2 linked regions of the Pelagibaculum spongiae genome follow. The protein of the gene in region 1 binds, or shares a complex with, the protein of each later gene. Links are inferred from orthologs where the notes say so. Each region holds a gene or a part of one and is shown on either strand. Other genes may lie near its edges.

Evidence for each region.
Region 2: the proteins of dsbD (region 1) and DC094_RS21745 are in contact, whole or in part, in a crystal structure (PDB 1JZD), measured with the Escherichia coli proteins. The link is inferred for Pelagibaculum spongiae from one-to-one orthologs.

Annotation. Positions count from the first base shown.
Region 1 is NZ_QDDL01000008.1:14,655-23,706, reverse strand. The notes cover bases 2,697-5,635. They hold dsbD (protein-disulfide reductase DsbD), read left to right. Parts: upstream 2,697-3,235; coding sequence 3,236-5,035; downstream 5,036-5,635. Other genes in these bases: aroQ (type II 3-dehydroquinate dehydratase), read left to right, coding at 5,194-5,635; cutA (divalent-cation tolerance protein CutA), read left to right, coding at 2,916-3,239. Outside these bases: peptide-methionine (S)-S-oxide reductase MsrA, read right to left, coding at 1-487; groL (chaperonin GroEL), read right to left, coding at 656-2,302; DC094_RS16335 (co-chaperone GroES), read right to left, coding at 2,373-2,663; more of aroQ, read left to right, coding at 5,636-5,640; accB (acetyl-CoA carboxylase biotin carboxyl carrier protein), read left to right, coding at 5,652-6,095; accC (acetyl-CoA carboxylase biotin carboxylase subunit), read left to right, coding at 6,117-7,457; prmA (50S ribosomal protein L11 methyltransferase), read left to right, coding at 7,525-8,418; DC094_RS16300 (zinc-ribbon and DUF3426 domain-containing protein), read left to right, coding at 8,422-9,052. UniProt on the Escherichia coli protein: Required to facilitate the formation of correct disulfide bonds in some periplasmic proteins and for the assembly of the periplasmic c-type cytochromes.
Region 2 is NZ_QDDL01000017.1:58,278-67,159, forward strand. Bases 2,062-4,830 are described here. They hold DC094_RS21745 (DsbC family protein), read left to right. Parts: upstream 2,062-2,952; coding sequence 2,953-3,708; downstream 3,709-4,830. Other genes in these bases: xerD (site-specific tyrosine recombinase XerD), read left to right, coding at 2,062-2,866; alaC (alanine transaminase), read left to right, coding at 4,037-4,830. In the rest of the region: rplS (50S ribosomal protein L19), read left to right, coding at 1-326; DC094_RS21735 (glycosyltransferase), read left to right, coding at 471-1,910; more of xerD, read left to right, coding at 1,943-2,061; more of alaC, read left to right, coding at 4,831-5,251; DC094_RS21755 (homoserine dehydrogenase), read left to right, coding at 5,248-6,558; thrC (threonine synthase), read left to right, coding at 6,573-7,958; DC094_RS21765 (hypothetical protein), read left to right, coding at 8,255-8,882. UniProt on the Escherichia coli protein: Acts as a disulfide isomerase, interacting with incorrectly folded proteins to correct non-native disulfide bonds.

The sequences.
Region 1 (9,052 bases):
AATCTTCTGCTGGATAAAACTTGCTAGCGGGCTTTAATTCGGTATAAATTCTTTCAAAACGCCCGCTCGCTTTTAAATCAACCAGACTTTTTTCTGCTGCTGCTTGTTGCTCTGGGTTGAGATAATAAATACCGCTGCGATATTGAGAGCCAGAGTCACAGAACTGGCGATTTTTTACAGTAGGATCGACATTATGCCAGAACACACTCAATAACTTCTCATAACTCACTTTGGACGGATCATAAGTCACCTTTACCGCCTCAGTATGCCCAGTACGACCAGCAGAGACTTGTTTGTAAGTTGGATTGCTTTGTCTTCCATCGGTATAGCCACTCACCGCCTCAATCACACCCTCAACTTTTTCAAAATCAGATTCGGTACACCAAAAGCAACCACTGGCGAAAATCGCTTCAGCTTTTTCCTGGGCATTAACAGAAAAAGTGCTTATGAGTAATAAAACGGGCAACAAGGAAATCTTTTTCAGCATCTTATAATTCTCAGTGGTTCTATGGAACAATCTTGCTTATAGGTACTTGGGCTTATTTTTTCAAGATTAGTTCATTCAACATTTTTAGTTCTGATAAAAACTAAAAAACCCCGCCTAAGCGGGGTTTTTTATAAAATGGGTCGAGCTAAGAAGAAGTAGAGTTTAGCGCTACATCATTCCGCCCATGCCGCCCATTCCACCCATGCCGCCCATATCAGGCATTGCAGGTGCAGCAGCATCAGCTGGTTCATCAGCAACCATGCACTCAGTAGTGATCATAAGACCCGATACTGAAGCTGCGTGCTGCAGTGCTGAACGCGTTACCTTAGTAGGATCCAAGATACCCATTTCAACCATATCGCCGTATACACCCTTACCAGCGTTATAACCGTAGTTACCTTCGCCGTTAGCGACTTCATTTTGTACTACTGAAGCTTCGTCGCCAGCGTTAGCTGCGATTTGACGCAAAGGAGAAGACATAGAGCGACGCAATAATGCGATACCGGCATTTTGGTCTTCGTTGTCACCGACCAAACCTTCGATTGCTTTTTGCGCACGAACCAGAGCAACACCACCGCCAGGAACAATGCCTTCTTCAACTGCAGCACGAGTTGCATGTAATGCATCTTCAACACGCGCTTTCTTTTCTTTCATTTCAACTTCAGTTGCTGCGCCAACCTTGATCACTGCAACACCGCCAGCCAATTTGGCTACGCGCTCTTGCAACTTCTCACGATCGTAATCAGATGAAGCTTCTTCGATTTGACGACGAATCAGGTCAACACGGCCAGCAATTGCCAAGCCTTCGCCTGCACCATCAACAATCACGGTTTCATCTTTAGAAACCTGAATTTTCTTAGCAGTACCTAAATGCTCAAGTGTCGCTGTCTCTAATGACAGGCCAATTTCTTCAGCAATTACGGTTGCGCCAGTCAAAACTGCAATGTCGTCTAGCATAGCTTTACGACGATCGCCGAAGCCAGGTGCCTTAACCGCGGCAACTTTCATTACACCGCGCATTGAGTTAACGACCAATGTTGCAAGCGCTTCGCCTTCAACATCTTCAGCAACGATTAATAATGGCTTGCCCGCTTTAGCAACGCCTTCCAGCAATGGCAGCATTTCGCGGATGTTGCCGATTTTCTTATCTACTAACAGAATAAAAGGCGCTTCTAGTTCAGCAGTCATGCTTTGCTGATCATTGATGAAGTAAGGAGACAGGTAACCGCGATCAAACTGCATGCCTTCTACTACATCTAACTCGTTGTTTAGGCCTGAACCGTCTTCAACGGTGATAACACCTTCTTTACCCACTTTACCCATCGCTTCAGCGATGATGTTGCCGATTTCTTCATCGGAGTTTGCAGAGATAGTACCTACCTGAGCAATCGCTTTATCATCATTACAAGGCTTAGACATCGCTTGTAATTCTACAACAGCAGCTTTAACAGCTTTATCAATACCGCGCTTTAAGTCCATTGGGTTCATGCCAGCAGCAACGGCTTTCATGCCTTCGCTCAGGATAGATTGAGCTAGAACCGTTGCAGTAGTCGTACCGTCGCCAGCAACATCAGAAGTCTGGGAAGCGACTTCTTTAACCATCATCGCACCCATGTTTTCAAACTTGTCTGCCAGTTCGATTTCTTTGGCTACTGAAACACCATCTTTAGTTACGGTAGGTGCGCCGAAAGATTTTTCTAAAATAACGTTACGGCCTTTTGGCCCCAGCGTTGTTTTAACTGCGTCAGCCAGAATATTTACACCCGCAACCATACGGCTACGAGCGTTATCACCAAATTTGACTTCTTTAGCCATGATAAAAATCCTTTAAAAAATTTTGTTCAAAACGGGAATGAAATAAATACGAAGCGATTAGCTTTTCAGCTTAGCCTTCAACGATGGCCAAAATGTCGCTTTCGCTCATTACCAGCAACTCTTCGCCATCAACCTTAACGGTTGAACTGCCGTAGCCACCGAACAAAACCTTGTCGCCTTCTTTAACAGCCAGCGCACGCACATCGCCATTATCCAAAATACGACCAGCGCCAACTGCTACGATCTCGCCCTGGTTAGGTTTTTCAGTCGCGGAACCTGGCAGTAAAATTCCACCAGCAGAAGTTGCTTCTTCTTCGCTGCGACGAATTACTACGCGATCATGCAACGGACGAATTTTCATTTCTATCTCCTGGTTCTATATATTCAGTAACTGCTTGTTAAGTAATTAGTTAACTTGACAATGCAGGTTTATATCAAATTTGGCCATTGTCTATCAGCCAGATACACCACGATGTTGGGGGTATGTAAAACCATTTCAATAGTTGAACAAAAAAAAATATCGGTGATAACGATTCTCAATTGCAACCATATCTGCAAATTAAAAGTGGTATAGTCGATAGGTCACTAGCCCGCTTGTAGACAGGAGTTCGCAATGACTGTTAAAGATCCGATGATTGCTTTTTGCAGCTGCCCCGACATTGAAATTGCTCGAAGGGTTTCCGATCAAATGGTAAGAGAAAAGTTGGCCGCTTGCGTCAGTTTATTTCCGGGAATCGAATCGATTTATCAGTGGCAAGATGAAATCGAGCATGCCCAAGAAGTCATGCTGATGATTAAAACCACCAAAGCCAATTGGAAATCATTAGAAAAACTGATTCTCGACAAACACCCATATGAACTACCTGAACTTATTGCAGTCGATATTAGCAACGGAATTCCCGATTATCTCAGCTGGATAGAAAAGCATACACAATGATTGTTCGCCTACTGCTCCTAATTATTAGCCTTGGCTGGCTGCCTGCAGCCCAAGCCAATTTTTTTTCTGACGAACCTGAAATTTTGCCTCAGGAGCAGGTATTTATTCCTGATCTGCTGCGAATATCGCAAAATCAGGTTAAAGCCAGTTTTACCATTTTGCCTGGCTACTATTTATACGATTTTCGCTTTAAGGCAACGGTATCAGAAGGTAGCCAGATTCAACCGGGCAAACTGATTCTGCCTCCAGGTAAACCGAAAAAGGATGATTTCTTTGGTGAGTTCAATGCTTACTTGCAAGAAGTCGACATCATCATTCCATTTAGTGGTGCCGAAAATAAGCCGATCAAGTTTACCTTGCATTGGCAAGGCTGCGCTGAAGCAGGCTTTTGTTATCCACCTGCTAGCAAAACCTTCGAACTGGATAAATTTGTAGGAGTTGCCAGTGAGATTGCTCTAGCAAACACAAACTATTCGCTGGATCAATTATCGAATGCCGATGACTTGTTCTTCTCTAGCCAACTGGCTGATTCTAGCTTGAGTTCAACCTTACTGATCTTTTTCCTAATCGGTATTGGCTTAGCATTTACCCCCTGCGTATTTCCAATGATGCCTATTTTGGCTGGCTTGATTGCGGGCGGTAACAAAAAATCCTTTAGCAAAACGCTGGTCATGAGCCTGATGTATGTCCAGGGCATGGCAGTTGCTTATGCAGTAATCGGCCTGGTATTTGGTTTGGCTGGGGCAAATTTACAAAGCGCGTTGCAGCATCCAGTTGTATTGATTGTCTTCAGCGTTATTTTTGTCATTTTAGCTCTGGGGATGTTTGGTTTTTACCAGCTACAAATGCCGGCAGCGATTCAAGCCAAATTGCAGCAAATCGGTGATAACGGCAGTTTGTTGGGTGCCTTTGTGATGGGACTGGCTTCAGCACTCATTGCTAGTCCATGTGTCACACCGGCATTAACTGGTGCGCTGTTGTATATCAGCACGCAAGGTGATGCATCGACCGGCATGGCTGCACTCTATGCAATGGGTATTGGCATGGGGATTCCGCTGATCGTTCTGGCGATCGGTGGCAATAAGTTAATGCCTAAATCCGGTAACTGGATGGACAAGATAAAGGTGATTCTTGGCTTTGGCCTGCTCGGTGTTGCGGTTTGGTTAATCAGCCGATTAATTAGTGACCCGACTGCATTGGTGTTATGGGGTATTTTATTAGTACTACTGGCCAGTCAGTTAGGTTTGGAAAAATCCGACACAGTTAATGGCCGATTCCGCCAAGGCATCGCGATTCTGATTCTGCTTTGGGGCGGCGTTATGGTTACCGGTGGTGCGCTGGGCAATAGAGATCCGCTTGCACCTTTAACTTCTGTACCTCAAACCTACTCAAGTAGCGCTTCTAATCCTGCTAATTCAATTTCAATCACTGCTGATCATGCAAATTTTAAGGATATTCGGGGACTAGATGCACTACTTGCCGAAGTAGGCAACGGCCAGCCAGTAATGCTCGATTTCTATGCCGATTGGTGTGTCAGCTGCAAAGTCATGGAGCGAGATGTATTCCCCGACCCTCAGGTACAACAGGCACTGCAAGGCTACAAGCTGTTGCGTAGCGATGTGACTGCCAACGATGCAATTGATCAAGGGCTAATGTCGAACTTTGGAGTGATCGCGCCGCCAACATTACTGTTTTTTGATGCAAATGGGATGGAACTTCGCCAATTTCGCATAACGGGCGAAAAAGATCGTGAGCAGTTCTTATCTCACCTGAAAAAACTCAACTCAGTTCTTTAGCCCCTCCTTCTACGGCCGCAAAACAACCTTTTGCGGCCCAAAAAGACTGTCCAAACGGTCAGCATATGTTGCGAACGTGCAGCGATCTTCGGTTTTCTGGACAAAAACTAGCCTTTGGTGCAAAATTTGTCGCAATCGGATCATCGGGACGAATATTCATGGCCAAATTGCTGGTGCTTCACGGACCAAACCTAAACATGCTGGGTGTTAGAGAACCTGGTCATTATGGTGCGGACACCTTGGATAGTATTAATCAGGGTTTGATTAACACAGCAAAGCAGGCAGGTCATCAGCTTGAGGCATTTCAAAGCAATGCCGAGCATCTATTGATCGACCGAATCCACCAGTCCCACGGTGAAATCGATTTTATAATTTTTAATCCAGCTGCATTTACCCACACTAGCATTGCGCTGCGGGATGCCCTGCTGGCGGTTTCTATTCCGTTTATCGAAGTGCATCTTTCTAATGTGCATGCTCGGGAAAGTTTCCGCCATAAGTCATGGTTTTCTGATATCGCAATCGGCGTGATCTGTGGGCTGGGTCCCAAAGGCTATCAACTAGCGCTGGCGTCTGCGCTGGAGCGCTTGGCTAAACCGGCAAGTTAAGAGATATATCAATGGACATTCGTAAGATTAAAAAACTGATCGACTTGGTTGAAGATTCTGGCATTGCTGAACTTGAGATTTCTGAGGGTGAAGAATCTGTTCGCATCTCTCGCTACTCTCCAGCACCGACCCATTATGCAGCTGCACCTGTTGCGGCGGCTCCGGTTGCTGCTGTAGCACCTGCTGCTGTTGAAGCAGCTCCAGCGGCTGAAGTCATTGCAGGCCACCAGGTTAAATCCCCAATGGTGGGTACTTTCTATTCTGCGCCATCTCCAGGTGCTAAGCCTTTCGTTACTGAAGGTCAGAAAGTCAAAAAAGGCGACACCTTGTGCATCATCGAAGCGATGAAAATGCTCAACCAGATCGAAGCAGACAAATCTGGCATCGTGATGGCGGTATTGGCTGAAAATGGCCAACCAATCGAGTTCGGCCAGCCACTGGTTACCATTCAATAAATCGCAGGAGGCTCACTACCCATGCTTGAAAAGGTAGTTATCGCCAACCGTGGCGAAATCGCTCTGCGAATTTTGCGAGCTTGCCGGGAACTCGGCATTAAAACTGTTGCAGTTCACTCAGATGTAGATCGTGATTTGCTGCACGTTCGCTTGGCAGACGAAACGGTTTGTATTGGCCCTGCAGATTCTTCTGCCAGCTATTTGCAGATCCCATCGATCATTAGCGCCGCTGAAGTCACTGATTCAGTTGCGATTCACCCTGGCTATGGCTTTTTGGCAGAAAATGCTGACTTTGCTGAACAGGTAGAAAAAAGTGGCTTTACATTTATCGGCCCTAAGCCAGAAACCATCCGCCTAATGGGCGATAAGGTCAGCGCGATTGCGGCGATGAATAAAGCGGGCGTACCTTGCGTACCAGGCTCTGACGGCCCATTGGGTGATGATCCTGAACGCAATATACAAGTTGCCCGTGAGATTGGTTATCCGGTGATGATCAAGGCTTCTGGTGGCGGCGGTGGTCGTGGCATGCGAGTAGTTCATAGTGAAGCGGCATTATTAAACGCCATTTCCTTGACCAAAAGCGAAGCCTTATCTTTCTTCAGTAACGACATGGTTTACATGGAAAAATTCCTTGAAAACCCTCGTCACATTGAAATTCAGGTACTGGCTGACGGCCAAGGCAACGCAATTCATCTGGCAGAGCGCGATTGCTCAATGCAACGCCGTTGTCAGAAAGTGGTTGAAGAAGCACCTGCACCTGGCATTAGTGAAGAAGTGCGACAGCGCATTGGTGGTCGTTGCGCACAAGCTTGCGTAGAAATTGGTTATCGCGGTGCCGGTACGTTTGAGTTCTTGTTCCAAGACGGTGAATTTTACTTCATCGAAATGAACACTCGAATTCAGGTAGAGCACCCGATCACTGAAGAAATCACTGGTGTGGATTTGGTTCGCGAGCAGCTTTTGATTGCTTCTGGCCATCCATTATCACTTAAGCAGTCTGATATTAAGGTGAAGGGCCACGCGATCGAATGCCGTATCAACGCAGAAGATCCGGTTACCTTTATCCCAAGCCCTGGCAAGATTGATTTCTTCCATGCTCCTGGTGGGCCGGGCATCCGTTTTGATTCCCATATCTATAACGGTTATGTGGTGCCTCAGTATTACGATTCACTGCTCGGTAAGCTCATCAGCTACGGCACCGATCGTGATGCCGCGATTCGCAAAGCACTTATTGCTTTGGATGAAACGGTTATCGAAGGCATCAAAAGTAATATCGATCTTCACAAGGAAATCTTGCGTGACACCCAGTTCCAACAAGGTGGCACTAACATCCATTACCTTGAGAAAAAGCTCGGACTTTAATCGAGCCTTTCGCTATTATCTCAGGCCCGGTTTATACCGGGCCTTTTTTTTGTTTTAGGAAGTAGTAATGCCCTGGATCCAAATTCAATTATCCACCACCGAACAACAGCAAGAACAGTTTGAAGATTTATTGCTGGCTGCTGGTGCGGTTTCTGTCACGCTGCAAAACAATGGTGATGCCCCCATTCTGGAACCATTGCCTGGCGAAACGCCGTTATGGGGGAAGTTGCGGGTAATCGGCCTGTTTGAAGCAGATATCGATGTGAATCAGGTCACAAATTTCCTAAAAGAGCAGGTTGCAGTTGACCCGTTACCCGGCCTGAAAATTGAAGCGTTGGAAGACAAAGATTGGCATCGCGCTTGGATGGATGAATATCACCCCGTTCACTGCGGCGGTGAGTTATGGATCTGCCCTAGCTGGCTTGATGCGCCTCACCCTGAAGCGGTCAATGTCAGATTAGACCCTGGCATGGCTTTTGGTACCGGTACTCACCCAACTACTTTCCTTTGTCTAAAATGGTTAGCCGATCATCCCCCACAAGATTTACAGGTAATAGACTTCGGCTGCGGCTCAGGCATACTGGCTGTAGCCGCTGCACTACTGGGTGCAAACGTAGTTGATTGTATTGATATTGACCCTCAAGCTTTGCTCGCTACACGCGATAATGCTGAAAAGAATTCATTGAGTGAACAGCAAATCCGTAGCTGGTTGCCAGAACATGCTCCAGATTCGGTTGCTGACCTGTTAATCGCCAATATTTTAGCTGGCCCGTTGATAGAGCTTTCCTCTGAAATGGCAGCTAGAGTAAAACCAGGTGGTAAACTGGTGTTATCCGGTATACTTGAACATCAAGTACCGGCAATGCTCGATTGTTATAGCCAATGGTTTGAAATGTCCGAGCCAGAAATCCACCATGAAGGTTGGGCTCGACTGGACGGAATCAGAAAAGGAAACCGCTAGCTCATGTCTCAACAGCTTCACACTCGTTGCCCTCACTGTTCCAGTGCATTCCGTTTTGATGCCGAATTACTGGATATTGCTAATGGCCGAGCCAAATGTGGAGACTGTAAACAGGTATTTAATGCCAGTGCTTGGCTGATTGATGTCCCTTCTGATATCAACAGCCAGCTAGAAAGTATTGTTGATCAATACCAGCTGGATGCATTAACAGAGCTAGGTTCCCCTTCTCAAGGCTTGGGTGATTTGGATCTGTCGGCAGACTTTTCTTTCTCTGCTAAAGATCCTGAACCCCAGCCTGAAACACCAAAACAGCCTCAAACAAAATCAGACAACGACCGTATCGAACCAGTCATGTCTGAAGCTGAAACCAGCCCTACCACACAGATTCAACCCGATCCGAAAGTACGACCAGCCGCCCCTAAGCGGCCGAAAGCGGCTCCGCAGCAGGCTCCTAAGCTAACTCCTGCTGCGGTACAACAGTCGCCGATTAAAGCGAAATCTAAGCCAACAATTGAAGCGGAAATAGCCGCTCTGGAAGCCCAGTTAGACGCAGAAGAATCACTCGATCATACGACACAGCAAGAAGCTTCGGTTATCGCTACAGAAAAAATGGCCGCCAGCAAGCAAACAGATA
Region 2 (8,882 bases), on another replicon or contig:
AACAGATGAAGCAAGACCTGCCATCGTTCGCACCAGGCGACACAGTGGTAGTTAAGGTTAAGGTAAAAGAAGGTACTCGTGAGCGTCTGCAGTCGTTCGAAGGTGTTGTTATCGCTAAGCGTAACCGCGGCCTGAACTCAGCATTCACAGTTCGTAAGATTTCTTACGGTGAAGGTGTTGAGCGTGCGTTCCAGACTCACAGCCCAATCGTTGACAGCATCACTATCGTTCGTCGCGGTGATGTGCGTCAAGCCAAGCTGTACTACTTGCGTGAACTGCGCGGTAAAGCTGCTCGAATCAAAGAAAAGCTTGCTGCCAAGAAGTAATTCTTCGGAATTGTTTCTCAAAAACGGGCAAGGTCTTCGGATCTTGCCCGTTTTTTTGGTTTTGGTTTTAATCCTTGTAAATACTGTTTCTTGTAAGAGAGTGCTAGCCTATAAGTTGTTAATTTTTATAGCCGTAGGATTTACATGCTTACCGAGCGCTTAGCTGAAGCATTAAAATGTTTTCAAGATACTTTGTTTGGTATGCCTGAATTTGAAATGGCTGATGACTTGGCTAAGCTGCCTTTAAAGTTCCAAGAAATAGCATGCCTTTCAAGCTCTTACGAGAGCGTTTGGTCGTATTCGTGTCTTATAAAGCAAAGTTATTTTGAATATATTGCTGAACATTCTTGGAAGGTATTGTTGCTTAGGCATGAAAATTCAGAGCTTTGTGTTTGTGACCTTTCTCAAACAGCCAGGATTGAGTTGCGGGATTTTAGCCTAGAAACTCAAATTAAGTTGTTGGCTAATGTTGTTACTGCTTTTCGTTCAATTTGTTCAATTCTCAAGATTTCTTCACCAGTCCCTAATACTAAGATTGGAGTCGCTAAAACACATAGGGTTTGGTTGGGGGCTTTTCCTGATGAGAATTTATTCAGGAGTGTCTGTGCTTCAGATATTAAGGTGGCTGAGCATTGGAAAAAAAGCTGTAAAGGTGTACCTGAAATCGAGCATGTTTTATGGACAAGTAATATTCAGCTGCTTAATGGAAGTTATGATCACATTGCAAAATTCTCAAATCTGAAAATTCGAAGCATAGATTATTTGCTAGAAGAAGCTTATTCACAGTTTCCTGAAGGCAGGCATCTTTTTGTTTTTGCAAGGGCGCTTATTCTACAAAAAGAATATGCAGAGGCGTGTGACATCATTAGGGCCATTATTTTGTACTTGTACGGGGGGTTTTATATTGATTTCTCAGTGCAGCAAGTGCCCCCTGTAGTGTTTGCTAGCAAACCGATAGAAACGGAAGAGCTTGCGATAAATCTCGAGCCATTTTCACCAATAGCAAGCTCTGTTTATTTACCATTCATTTGTAGTCCCTATTTACGCCAGATGAATATGGATCCTAAACGAATGGCAAATGGCTTTGAAGATATGTTGCAAGATTTTTCGAGTCGCAATGCTCAATTGTTTCCCTTTCTTGAAAATACAATGATGTATGTTGGTGAGCGTAAATCTGACTTTTCTGCGAGACAATTAGACTTTATGTTACAAGCAATATATTCGTCGGAGCTATATCGTACAAACGGAGTGGTTGCAAATCATAGAAGAGAAATCATGGGGATGAGTTACAATGGTGATTTGCCTGATTTTCACCTTACGTTTGATATTTATCCGCTTCATTTTGCCTTGTGGAATACATTAAGAGTTGATGTTTCAAAAGAAAGCTCTGGTGCTATGAGGACTTCTTATAGTGGTTTGGGGTTTGAAATGGATCGCTGTATGCCGTTAGAATTTCATTTGAATGCTTCAGGATCGAACTCAAGTGCGTATCATTTTTATATAAAGCAGGGTCTATTTAAAAAAATAAACAATAGCTGGGCAAAGAAAGACATGGTCAAAAATTTTAGATCAATTGAGTGGTAATATGATTTTTTCTCAAAGTTGGTTTCTCGGCTATGCCTAATAGTAAAGTAGTGCTTGATCGAGCAATCGAAGTGCTTCTCGATGATTTCTGCCAATCCCTCTGGTTAGATGAAGGTTTAGGTGAACGGAGCTTGGCGGCTTATCGTTCAGATTTATCAGGATTTGATCGTTTTCTTCAGGCGACTAATGCCGCTACCGGTTTAAAAAAAGCCAATGAAGATCAGTTGCTGGCTTATCTAGCAAAGCGCTGTGACGATAACGTAAGCCCTCGAACCACCGCCCGATTAATCTCCAGTTTTCGTCGTTTCTATTTGTGGCTGCAACAAAATAATTACCGTAAAGATAACCCTGCAACTAAGTTGCAAATGCCGAAAATTGGCCGTTCGTTGCCTAATGATTTATCTGAGTTACAAGTCGATGCTTTGCTGGAATCACCCGATATAGAAGAGCCTATCGGCTTAAGAGATCGGGCTATGTTGGAGTTGTTATACGCCACTGGCCTGCGAGTGACGGAATTAATTTCACTGACGGTAGATCAGATTAATCGCAACCAAGGTTTGGTTCGGGTGATGGGTAAGGGTAAGAAAGAGCGATTGGTGCCACTCGGTGAAACTGCGCTTCAATGGATCGAGCAATATATGAAGCAAGCGAGAAGTTTGCTGTTAAAGGCGCCAACCGATGTATTATTTCCCAGTAACCGCGGCAGCCAAATGACCCGGCAAACTTTTTGGTATCGAATTAAAGTGTATGCGCGGCAAATTGGAATAGCTGAGGATATGTTATCTCCGCATACCCTTCGCCATGCATTTGCCACCCATTTGTTAGCCCATGGTGCCGATTTGCGAGTGGTTCAGCTATTGTTAGGTCACGCTGATTTGTCGACCACTCAGATCTACACCCATGTGACTAAAGTCAGGTTACAAGAGATTTATCAACAGCATCACCCGAGAAGTTGAATCGATTAGGGAACCCATATCGCTTCAGGTGTCTAAATGCGGTAGATATGATACTTTGCCCGAAAATGCATATTCCGAGGACTTCAATGCAAAACCAAAAGATTACTGGAGCGCTGGTTGCAATTGCTGCCGCAGTTTCATTTATGTTTGCGCCACTGGCACAAGCTGAAGATTCACTGGCTGAAGTGAGAGCAACCATTGAAAAAGCACTTACACCGATCATCCCATCCGATGATGGTATTGGTGAAGTGAAGAAAACAGGTATGGCAGGCATTTATGAAGTTGAACTGAAAGGCTCTGGCCAAACAGTTTATTTCTCTGCCGATGGCAAATACATGCTAGCAGGCAGCTTGTACCAGTTGACCAGCGATCGTTTGGTAAATTTGACTGAGCAAAAGAAAAACAAGCAGCGCAAGCAATTGTTAGCCGATGTTCAAGGTATTAGTTACCCAGCAGTGGGTGAACAAAAAGCAGAAATTAAAGTGTTTACTGACATTACTTGCCCTTATTGCCGCAAGTTGCATGCCGAAATTCCAGCTTTGAATAAAGCCGGCGTTAAAGTGACTTACCTGGCATTCCCTAGAGCAGGTATTGGTTCACGCGCTTATACCGATCTGGTTTCAATTTATTGTGCTAAAGATCCACAGCAAGCAATGAACAAAGCGAAAAAGCAGCAGTCGTTTAAGCGTGACTTAACCTGCGACGATCAACCAGTTGATGCGCATTATAGTTTGGTGCAAAAGCTCGGTGTGACGGGTACGCCAGCCATTGCAATGGCCGATGGTACTTTGATTCCAGGCTATCGCCCAGCAGCAGCTATTTTGGCTCAGATGGGTTTGTAATATTGTTTTTATAAGCAAGCAATCGTCAGATTAGTTGTTTGAAAAAAAATGCCGCACTTCATAAGTAATAATGAAGGGCGGCATTTTTTTATGCCATTTAAATTTTTTAATATGAATTTATTTTTGTTAATTGTTCTGTATTAAATTAGCTGCTTTAAATCCAAGGCTAATGAGTAGTTAATAGGAGAGTGATCATAATAAGTTGTTTTCAGAAGCTATTCACCTAGAAAAGATCACGAAAAATATTCACTCAAAGTCTCTTCAAGTGTATTGCTCAATCTGCTTAAGCCATGGCAGACTGCTGTTGCAGGACAGGAGTGACAAAACAATGAGCCAATCAGAAAAATTTCCAAGAATTCAACGCCTTCCTCCTTATGTGTTCAATATTGTCAATCAGCTGAAAGCTGAGGCCAGAACCAGAGGCGAAGACATTATCGATTTCGGCATGGGCAACCCGGACCAGCCAACGCCTGAGCATATTGTCGAAAAACTTCGAGAAACCGTACTGCGTAGCGATACTCATCGTTACTCTGCTTCCAAAGGAATTCCCCGGTTACGCAAAGCCATTTGCGACTGGTACCAACGTCGTTATCAGGTGGATTTAGACCCAGACAGTGAAGCGATTGTCACCATTGGTTCTAAAGAAGGCTTGGCGCACTTAGCGTTAGCAACCACTGGGCCAGGTGATGCGATTCTGGTACCCAATCCTTCCTATCCAATTCATCCCTATGGCTTTGTAATTGCCGGTGCCGATATTCGGCATGTGCCATTAACTGCAGATGTCGATTTTTTTGACGAGCTTTCCAAGGCGATTAAAACCAGCTGGCCAAAACCGAAGATGCTGGTACTGAACTTTCCGGGTAATCCGACTGCCCAATGTGTCGATTTGGCGTTTTACGAGCGGGTCGTCGAAATCTGTAAAGAACATCAGGTATGGGTGGTTCAAGATCTCGCCTATGCCGATATTGTTTTTGATGGTTACCAAGCACCGTCGATTTTGCAGGTCGAAGGGGCGAAGGATATTGCGGTAGAGTTCTATTCATTATCGAAAAGCTATAACATGCCCGGTTGGCGAGTAGGCTTTTGTTGCGGAAACTCAGAGCTGATCGGTGCTTTGGCGAGAATAAAATCCTATCTGGATTACGGGACATTTACTCCGATTCAGGTAGCCGCCATTGCAGCACTGGAAGGGCCACAAGAATGTGTCAGTGAAATACGAGATCGTTACCAGGAGCGCCGTGATGTACTGTGCTCCGGCTTGCAACGTATTGGCTGGCCAGTGGCGGTACCCAAAGCAACTATGTTTGTTTGGGCGCGTATTCCAGAAGCCTATCGGCAGATGGGCTCTTTAGAGTTCTGCAAAAAGCTATTGAAGGATGCTCGGGTGGCAGTGGCACCTGGGATAGGATTTGGTGAGTATGGTGATGATCATGTCCGATTCGGCTTGATTGAAAATGAGCATCGTACCCGCCAGGCAGTTCGAGGCATCAAAGAAATGTTTCGTGCTGATGGACTGATAAGTACAGAGGATAACAAGGTTTGAAACCGGTCAAAATAGGGTTGCTCGGACTGGGAACAGTCGGTGGTGGGACAGTCAATGTGCTGCAGCGTAATAGCGAAGAAATCGCGCGCCGCGCCGGACGTCCTATAGAGGTGGTACATGCAGCAGTCAGAAGTTTGGGCCGCGAGCGAATTTGTGACACCCAAGGGATTTTGTTAACGGAAGATCCGTTTGAAGTCGTACGTAACCCCGAGCTGGATTTGGTTGTAGAACTGATCGGTGGTTGTGGGCTGGCTAAAGAACTGGTGCTGGAAGCAATTTCTCTGGGCAAGCATGTGGTCACAGCCAATAAGGCTTTGATTGCAGAATGTGGTAATGAAATTTTTGCTGCTGCTGAAAAGAAAGGCGTCAGTATTTTTTATGAAGCGGGTGTTGCCGGTGGTATTCCTATCATCAAGGCATTGCGCGAAGGTCTTTCCGCGAATCGGATTGAATGGCTGGCTGGCATTATTAATGGCACCGGTAATTTCATTCTGTCTGAAATGCGCGACAAAGGTCGTGAGTTTTCCGATGTATTAAAAGAAGCCCAAGAGCTGGGTTATGCCGAGGCCGATCCTACCTTTGACGTTGAAGGTATCGATGCTGCGCACAAACTGACCATTCTGGCTTCAATTGCCTATGGTATTCCGCTGAAGTTTGACAAGGTTTATACCGAAGGCATCAGTAAAATCACCCCGCAAGACGTAATCTACGCTGGTGAGCTGGGTTATGTGATCAAGCATTTGGGTATTGCTCGTCGTTCTCAAGCGGGTATTGAAATGCGAGTGCATCCAACACTGGTGCCTGCCAGCAATATGTTGGGCAAGGTTGACGGTGTAATGAATGCGGTAATGGTTAATGGTGATGCGGTCGGCAACACTTTCTATTACGGCCCGGGTGCGGGCGCTGAGCCTACGGCTTCTGCAGTGTTGGCTGATGTGATTGATTTAGTTCGCAGTCTGGAAGGTTTGGCCGCACATCGTGTCGCCCATACCGGTTTTGCTGCCGATCAGTTGGGTGAAGATAATTTACTATCGATTGATCAAATCAGCTCTGCGTATTATCTGAGAATCGAAGTATTGGACCGCGCCGGTGTAATGGCCAGCGTTGCTAGTATTTTGGGCGAACTGGATATCAGCATTGAAGCGATCATCCAGAAAGAGCCTCGTGAAGGTGAAACTCGAATTCCACTGATTCTATTAACCCATGTTGTTGAAGAGCAACGTTTGAATCAGGCGATTGAACGCATCGAAGCTTTAAAGCCGGTTAGCGGCTCAGTCGTTCGGATCCGCATGGATCATCTGGACTAACGCCTGGAGGCAAAATGAAGTACATCAGTACTCGCGGCCAAGCGCCCGCGTTGGGTTTTGAAGATGTGTTGTTGGCAGGGCTAGCCAGTGATGGTGGCCTGTATGTGCCAGAAACCCTGCCTAAATTCAGTGCCGAGGAAATAGCATCCTGGTCTGGATTGGCCTATCACGAGCTGGCATTTAAGATTATCCAGCCGTTTGTTGCTGATGCGTTTGGTGATGAAGAATTAAAAGAAATTCTGGCTGAGACCTATGCTGGTTTTGCCCACAAAGCAGTAGCACCTTTAGTTCAGGTTGGTCCGTCACTCCATGTGATGGAATTATTCCATGGCCCAACCTTGGCCTTTAAAGATTTCGCTCTGCAATTGCTGGGTCGTTTGCTAGATAAAGTGCTTGAGCGGCGTAAAGAACGTGTGGTCATTATGGGGGCAACTTCAGGTGATACAGGTTCTGCGGCAATTGAAGGCTGCAGACGTTGTGAAAATCTTGATATTTTCATTCTGCATCCACACCAGCGAGTGTCTGAAGTTCAGCGCCGTCAAATGACCACTATTCTGAGCGATAACATTTATAACTTGGCGGTTACCGGTAACTTCGATGACTGTCAGCGTATCGTAAAGAAAAGCTTCGCTAATCAGGATTTCCTAAAAGGTAAGCGACTGGTTGCAGTCAATTCAATTAACTGGGCCAGAATCATGGCGCAGATTGTTTACTATTTTCATGCGGCCATTACCCTTGGCGCGCCGGGTCGTCCGGTGAGCTTTTCTGTGCCAACCGGTAATTTTGGCGATATTTTTGCCGGTTACCTAGCTAAGAAAATGGGCTTGCCGATTGAGCAGTTAATTGTTGCAACTAATAGCAATGATATTCTGCATCGGATTATTTCTGACAATAATGCCCAGCAAGAATCACTGGAACATACCTTATCTCCAAGTATGGATATTATGGTTTCCAGTAATTTTGAGCGATTGTTGTTCGATTTATGCGACCAAGACGGTGAAAAGCTGTCGGCATTAATGGCAGATATGGACGATGGTTCTGCCAGCTTGAGTATCAATCAAGTTAATAAGCTTAAGTCACTGTTCTCTAGTGCTCGAGCTGATGATGCGACAACTTGTTCAGTGATTGAGCGAGTGTGGAAAGACAATGAATATCTGTTAGATCCACATACTGCGATTGGTGTTTATGCGGCAGAGAAGTGTCGCAAGTCTGAGCAAACGCCAATTGTTTGTTTAGCGACAGCGCATCCGGTTAAATTTCCTGATGCGATTATTCGTTCGGGTTTGGAGTCTCCAAGTCTGCCTGAGCATTTGGCTGATTTGTTCGACAGACCAGAAAGCCAATATGTGATGGAAGCGACTATGGAAACGGTTCAGGAATTCGTGACCGCACGAATCTGATTCGAATTTTGGGGTGAACCATAGTACTGGGCGATTTGTTACCCGGATACCCTAAACGAAACAAAGACCTGTCCATTTGGGCAGGTCTTTTTTATTTGGGTAATACAATTCGACAAATTGATGTTGATCAATATCGTGCAATGGCGGCACAATGCGCCTGTTCCGAAAATATATACCCAAGTCACTTTAAGGTGCCGGTTTCTGCATATTGAGGTGGTTTAGGTATAACCCGAGGTCTATTTAAAGGCCCTAAACCCTGACCATAAGAAGTCATAATAAAACAGGGAAATTGTTGCATGAGTAATATTTCAAAAATTGGCTTGATTGCTGTCGCTGGAATTTTGGCCACAGGGTGTAAGCCTGCTATCGAGATTGTTTCTCCAGAGAAAGACAGTGTTGATAATCAGCAGCCAGAATTTCGCATTGCTTTTACTAAGCAAATCCCAGAAAGCTTTACTGCAACAATTAATGGTCAGGTATTCGACAGCTTTGTTCTAGATACCGAAAACCTAACAGCGACTTCGGTCGGTGACTTGTCAAGTTTGATGAATGCAGGCGAGAATACTTTCGCAGTGGAAGCAGGTAAATCATCTGCTCAGCGCACTTTCTATTACGATCTGATCGGTCCAGAAGTTCATTTGCTGGGTGTGCAAGATGGCACCATAAATGGTTATGTTTATGATCCGGGCAATGCGGTGTCGGTATCATTAAATGGCCAAGAAGTTACTCTGGATGATGATCAGAAATTTAGCATCGAGCATCAACCAAGTAGCCGTTATATTTTTGATGCTCAAGACGCATTTGGTAATAACAGCAATGTTCAATTTGCTGAGCCTGGTGAACAGTTTGACCCAGCGCTAGCGGCGCGAGTTAACGCTATTGGCATTGAACCATTAAAAAATACGGTTATCCGTGTTCTACAGG